Regions from separate parts of the Chryseobacterium sp. X308 genome, predicted to be linked through region 2. Evidence: riboswitches for the same ligand, from Rfam matches in the RefSeq annotation. Region 2 holds a riboswitch; the other holds the start of a gene.
The links. Region 2 has a riboswitch for thiamine pyrophosphate ahead of thiS (sulfur carrier protein ThiS). Riboswitches for the same ligand answer to the same signal wherever they lie in the genome.
Positions count from the first base shown of each region.

Region 1: another riboswitch for thiamine pyrophosphate. It lies ahead of pnuC (nicotinamide riboside transporter PnuC); the one in region 2 lies ahead of thiS (sulfur carrier protein ThiS).

Region 1 covers NZ_JAJFZH010000009.1:43,493-46,912, reverse strand. The annotation lists gene LIV57_RS11785 (alpha-ketoglutarate-dependent dioxygenase AlkB family protein) at 1-313, shown strand, start outside; gene LIV57_RS11780 (DUF4142 domain-containing protein) at 444-1,055, shown strand; gene LIV57_RS11775 (PA2169 family four-helix-bundle protein) at 1,179-1,640, opposite strand; TPP riboswitch at 1,762-1,870, shown strand; gene pnuC (nicotinamide riboside transporter PnuC) at 1,896-2,492, shown strand; gene LIV57_RS11765 (hypothetical protein) at 2,479-3,420, shown strand, end outside.
Region 2 covers NZ_JAJFZH010000008.1:114,258-117,677, forward strand. The annotation lists gene LIV57_RS11175 (thiamine phosphate synthase) at 1-47, opposite strand, end outside; gene thiC (phosphomethylpyrimidine synthase ThiC) at 44-1,855, opposite strand; gene thiS (sulfur carrier protein ThiS) at 1,880-2,086, opposite strand; TPP riboswitch at 2,144-2,240, opposite strand; gene LIV57_RS11190 (RluA family pseudouridine synthase) at 2,357-3,034, opposite strand; gene LIV57_RS11195 (hypothetical protein) at 3,046-3,360, opposite strand; gene panB (3-methyl-2-oxobutanoate hydroxymethyltransferase) at 3,364-3,420, opposite strand, start outside.

The DNA of each region.
Region 1 (3,420 bases), on a different contig from region 2:
TGGGTATCAGTTCAATTCCGTATTATTGAACCTTTACAGAGATCATAACGATTCTGTTGCCTGGCATCGGGATAAGGAAAGCAGATATGGAAAACGTCCGGTGATTGCATCAGTAAGTTTAGGGCAGACCAGAAATTTTGATTTCAGGAAAAAAGACCATCATCAGAGTAAATACAGCCTGCCTCTTCCTCACGGTTCGTTATTGATTATGAAAGGAGACCTTCAGGAAAACTGGGAACATCGGATTGCCAAATCTGCCACCACCATGAAAGAGCGTATTAATCTTACGTTCAGACTGGTTAATCAGTTGTAATATATTCATTCATATTATTTTATAATTAGGTTTAAAGTATTGTGATCTGCTTTTTTGGCAAATAAATTGTTGCATTTATAAACAAAGTCATTGTTTGACTTCTCTATATCACCATTTAAAATTTATTATTATGAAAAATCTTGTAGTAACAATTTTTGCATTAGCTGCTTTAACTGCCTGCAAAAAAAACGAACCGACAACCACGAGTCAATCTGAGGAAAGTACCACAATGTCTGCCCCTGCAGAATCCGGAATGACGGTAACCGACTCAACAAAAATGACAGACACCAAAGATCAGAAAAGTACTCTCAGCGATCAGGACAAAAAGTTTGCAGATGCTGCAGCCATAGGAGGACTGATGGAAGTAATGATGGGTAAACTGGCCGCGACAAACGCTGAAAACTCAGTAGTAAAATCTTTGGGAGCAATGATGGTAACTGATCATACCAAAGCGAATGACGAGCTTAAGAATTGGGCTTCAGGAGCAGGGTATACATTACCCACAAGCTTAGATACCGAAAAGCAGAAGATGTATGATGACCTGAAAGCTAAGAAAGGTAAAGACTTTGACAAAAAATATACAGATCTTATGGTCAGTGATCATAAAGAAGATGTGGAAGCGTTCAAAAAAGAGGCATCGGAAGGAACAGAAGCCTCATTAAAATCTTTCGCAGCGAAAACACTTCCGACACTTGAACATCATTTGAAGGAATCGGAAAAAGCTAAAAATGCGGTCAAATAATATTGAGTTTATATGACTTGCATCATAAGTCCGAACATAAGGTATTTAATACTTTTGATGTGATTAAATATTATTTTGTTCTTGATTATAGTAAGCTCCTCTTTTTAAGAGGAGTTTTTTTGATTATTCTTTCTTTTTATATTCTTCAATTTTCTTAAACTGTCTATAAGAATCTTTCAGCTTTCGAAGCTGTTCAGATACAACCTCAGTACTTTTTGGGCTGAGATCACCAGTATCCAGGGCATTTTGATAAGCTTCTATAGCTGCTTTTTCGCCAAACACCACATTTTCTAATGTAGATTCTATCAGATTTCCCATGGTAAAAGAATTTTTAATGTCAATCCATGTTCTGTGAACAGCTCCTGCCACGGACGTTGAGTCCTCCGGAGTACCTTGCTTTTCTGTGATGAGGTTGATCAGTTCATTTTTCATGATTTTCGACTGCGAAATCATATGGTCGTATTCATCCTTTATTTCCGGATACATTTCCCAGACTTTTCCCTCAACTTTTTCGAAACCTTCCTTCCTGTCGTTGGTAATGTGTAGTAAGTCATTAAGTACCGATATTTCCTGCTGATGATCCATAATATAATTTTTAGATTAACTATAAAAGTAAAACTTATCCGGTGAACTCTTTATAATCCTGATCATATCTCAAAAATAATAGGCTAAAGTCCTTTCTTTTTTCAACAAAAAGCTGCACCTTTGCCCAACAATGGGGTGCTACAGATAACAGTGGCTGAGATGATACCCAGGAATATACTTCCACACCTGATCCGGATAACGCCGGCGTAGGGATTGCTTATTGATCATCTCATCATTTGATTTCTAATAATTAATATGATGCAGGACATTTTAAAACAAATTACCTTACCGGAATGGTTCGGAGTCTTATTTTCAGTAATCCAGGTTTTACTGGCCCGTAAAAACAATGTCAACAACTATCTTTTCGGAATTGCAGGTATTCTGCTTACACTGTATGTGATGCTGACTTCGAAGCTCTATGCTGAATTTACCTTAAATCTTTATTATCTGGTCATGAGCATCTATGGATGGCTGTACTGGAAATTTGGGAAACAAAGATCCGAGATGGAAATCTCTGTTACCTCAACCACAGAAAAATGGATTACCGGAGGAATTGTTCTGGGAACTTTTATCTTATTCTGGTTCTTCCTGACTCATTTTACCGACTCGGATGTTCCGGTTTGGGATTCTCTGGTGAGCGCCTTTGCCTGGGCCGGAATGTGGCTGATGGCAAGAAGAAAAATTGAAAACTGGGTAATACTGAATGTCAGTAATCTTATTTCAATCCCGCTAATGATTCATAAAGAATTATATCTCTATGCTGTTTTAACGTCGTTTTTATTTTTAGTGGCCATTTCCGGATATATAGAATGGCAGAGAATCATTAAATCCAAAGCTAATGCTGAGTATTAAAGAGATCAGGCAAGAACTTCAGGGCGCCTCTGTAATTTCTGATAAAGTAATGCAGCATATTCATGAGGAAGGACTGCTTAAGATCTGGGTTCCCCAAAAATATGGCGGACTCGGCTACCGTTTTGAAGAAGGGCTTAAAGCCTTATTTGGCTGGGCTGAAACCGATGGAAGTTTCGGCTGGATGCTGACACTTTGTGCCGGTGCCAATTACTTTTCCAGAAATATCACGCCTGAAATTGCTCAATTACTCTTTACACATTCTGAAACCTGCTTTGGAGGAAGCGGAATGGTTGGCGGGACGGCAGAAAAACAGGATGACAGCACTTATCTGATCAACGGTTCATGGAATTTCGCAACAGGAACACCTCATCTGACTCATTTTACATTGAATGCCAGGGTTATGGAAAATGGTAAAGCTATAAAGGATAAAGACGGCAATGAGATCATCCACTCATTCATCGTTCCTAAAGAGGAGGTTCATATTATTCCCAATTGGAATTCTATGGGAATGAAAGCCAGTGGAACCTATTCTTTTACCATTAATAATGTCTGTGTCAGTGAAGATTACAGCTTTGTTTATGATACTTTTTTCACGAATGATATTCTGGACAGCATTCCGTTCCGGGTTTTTGCTGACTTAACACTCCTTGTCAATTATCTTGGAATAGCTTCTCATTTTATTGAAGAGGCAGAATGTATTCGTTCTGAAATCAATTTCAAGCGTTTTACTGAATCTGTTGAAAAACATTTGGGAAAAGTATTAAGCATAGCCAGAGAAGTAGAACATATACTCGGTGATCACAAAGAGATTCCGGAGGATAAACAACACGTGATTCATCAGTATGGAGTAGAGCTGGTTCAAAAATTATCCCGTCAGATCCTTACTGTTTATACACAGCTGGGAATTCGGGCAACCGATACTGATTCT
Region 2 (3,420 bases):
TCAGTTTCATTCGGAACAATCAATTCAGGAGTGATAACGAGGATCATATATAAATTTCTTTCCCTTTTTCGATGAATTCCTGTGATTTATCCAGCATCCCTTTTTCTGCAGATTCACGGATTTCCTGAGTGATTTTCATCGAACAGAATTTTGGTCCGCACATAGAACAGAAATGGGCAATTTTTGCACCTTCTGCCGGAAGTGTTTCATCATGGTAAGCTCTTGCCGTCTCCGGATCTAATGAAAGATTGAACTGATCCTCCCATCTGAATTCAAATCTTGCTTTACTTAATGCATTATCTCTGTATTGTGCACCAGGATGTCCTTTTGCTAAATCTGCCGCGTGGGCTGCCAGTTTATAAGTGATCACCCCAACTTTTACATCATCTTTATTCGGAAGCCCCAAATGTTCTTTTGGAGTTACATAGCAAAGCATCGCACATCCAAACCATCCGATCATGGCAGCCCCAATCCCTGAAGTAATATGATCATAACCCGGTGCAATATCCGTTGTCAAAGGGCCTAAGGTATAGAATGGAGCTTCATGACATTCTTTCAGCTGTTTATCCATATTTTCTTTGATCATATGCATTGGTACGTGCCCAGGTCCTTCAATCATTACCTGTACATTGTGCTTCCAGGCAATTTTAGTGAGTTCACCTAAAGTTTCCAGTTCTGCAAACTGCGCTGCATCATTGGCATCTGCAATAGATCCCGGACGAAGACCGTCTCCCAGAGAGAAAGCCACGTCGTATTTCTTCATAATTTCACAGATCTCCTCAAAATGGGTATACAGAAAACTTTCTTTATGATGGAATAAACACCATTTTGCCATAATCGATCCTCCTCTGGATACAATTCCGGTTACTCTGTTGGCTGTCAGATGAATATATCTTAGTAAAACTCCTGCGTGGATGGTAAAATAAGAAACTCCCTGTTCAGCCTGTTCAATCAAAGTATCTCTGAAGATTTCCCATGTAAGATCTTCAGGAACACCTTTTACTTTTTCCAATGCCTGATAGATTGGAACGGTACCAATCGGAACCGGACTGTTTCTGATGATCCATTCTCTTGTTTCGTGAATATTTTTACCGGTTGAAAGGTCCATAATAGTATCTGCTCCCCATCGGCAGGCCCATACTGCTTTTTCCACTTCTTCTTCAATACTGGATGAAATGGCACTGTTTCCGATATTCGCATTGATCTTTACCAGGAAATTTCTCCCGATAATCATCGGCTCGCTTTCCGGATGGTTGATGTTATTGGGAATAATAGCTCTTCCGGCAGCAATTTCGTCTCTTACAAATTCCGGGGTGATTTTACTTTTGGGAGTATTGGCTCCAAAACTGTGTCCCGGATGTTGAAAAGCCATTTCTTTAGACACTGATTCCAGCTGTTCTATTCTTTGATTTTCCCGGATCGCCACATATTCCATTTCCGGAGTAATGATTCCCTGTTTGGCATAGTAAAGCTGGGTCAGTTCTTTGCCATCCTTTGCCACTTTGGGTTTATGATCATAAGAAAACCTCAGTTCGTCAAGACGTGGATCCGCCAAACGTGCTTTTCCATATTCAGATGTAATTCCGTCTAAGATATTCACATCATTTCTATCCAGAATCCATTGTTCTCTGATTCTTGGAAGCCCTTTCTGAATGTCAATGACTGCATTTTCATCGGTATAAGGCCCCGAAGTGTCATAAATGGTTACCGGAGCATTATGTTCAAAGCCGCCATTGGTCAGTTTGGTTGGGCTAAGCTGTATTTCACGCATGGCTACATTGATAGGGTGTAATTTTCCTTCAACATAGATTTTCTTTGAGTTCGGAAATGGCGAACATGTAATGGAGTGAGCCATAAGTATTGGTATTAAATATGAGAATTAACCGCCCTGAGTGGCAGTAATGATTAAAACTGAATCGTTGTTATTGAGGATGGTTTCCGCCCAGACAGACAGGGGAATAATGCGATTGTTGACAGCTACAGCAATACCTTTCTTTTTTCCGGGCAGCTCAATAGCCAGTAATGCTTCCAGGTTGGCAGGAAGTACATCAAATGTTTTTCGGGTGTGGTTGATTATAAGTTCCATTCCTAATAAATTAAATATACTTTAGGAATGGCCATTATTGTACAATAGAATGTACAGCAAAAGTCATCTACTTTTCCCTACGCTGGTATGATCCAGATCAGGTTCAAAGGGTAAAGTCTCAGTCTGTTGGTAACAGACACCCCTAAAGTTTGAGACGAAGTTAGACATTTTTTTAGAATGGGCAAAATCTGAAATGATATTAAAGAAAAAGTCCGTCTCAAAATTGAGACGGACTTTTATGTTTTCCTTTGATTAACTAAAAATCTTTAGTTATTCCTCACATGCTCTCCAGATCGCATCATTCTGCGGAACAGGAGCTATGATTTCAATGTTTTCTTTGGTAACGGGATGAATAAACTCCAGTTTTCTTGCATGAAGATTGATTCCTCCATCAGGATTGGAACGCGGTGCTCCATATTTCAGATCACCCTTAATCGGAACTCCGGTCTTGGATAGCTGTGCTCTGATCTGATGATGCCTTCCGGTTTCAAGGTCAATTTCCAACAACAAATAATTGTCTAATGTTTTGATCACATGATAAGTAAGAATAGCTTCTTTCGCCCCTTCAGTAGCTTTCGGAAAGACAATAGCCTTATTATTTTTTTCGTTTTTCTTTAAATAATGCACCAGTCTCTGGCTTTGCGGGATCATTTCTTTTCCTACAACGGCCCAATATGTTTTTTTCACTTCGCGGTTTTTCACCATCTGCGTCAAACGGGAAAGCGCTTTGGATGTTTTTGCATAGATCACCAGCCCGGAAGTTGGGCGGTCTATACGATGAACCAAGCCGAGAAAAACATTTCCCGGCTTAGCATCTCTTATTTTTATAAAGTTCTTGATGGATTCTAATAGTGATTCATCGCCGGTCTTATCGCCCTGTACAAGCTGACCCACCTTTTTATTAATCACCAGAAGATGATTGTCTTCATATATAATCTGCTCCTTCATACCTCTTCAGTCTATCTTCTTCTGTTGGATAATGACAGGATAATCCCTGCCAGAAGGCCTACCGTTTTAACAGCTGAAAGTTTTGAGCCTTCCGGAATAAACGCTCCGAATACACAGATAGCCGCTGCAGCATACATGGCATAAACAAAATTCTTATTGGTAAGTAACGGAGCCTGAATAAAAAAGCTTGCTCCAATCAGAACATAAAATACTTTTCTTGAAAGCAAATGATTGATTTCCGGGGAAAATAAATTAAACCATCCCACAGCCAGACAAATCAAAGCTGCAATAGATAATATTCCCTGAATAGATTGTTGGTTCTGCATGGACTAATAGCTTTCGTTTTCGTTTGGAAACTCTACATTTTTCACATCTTTCACGTATTG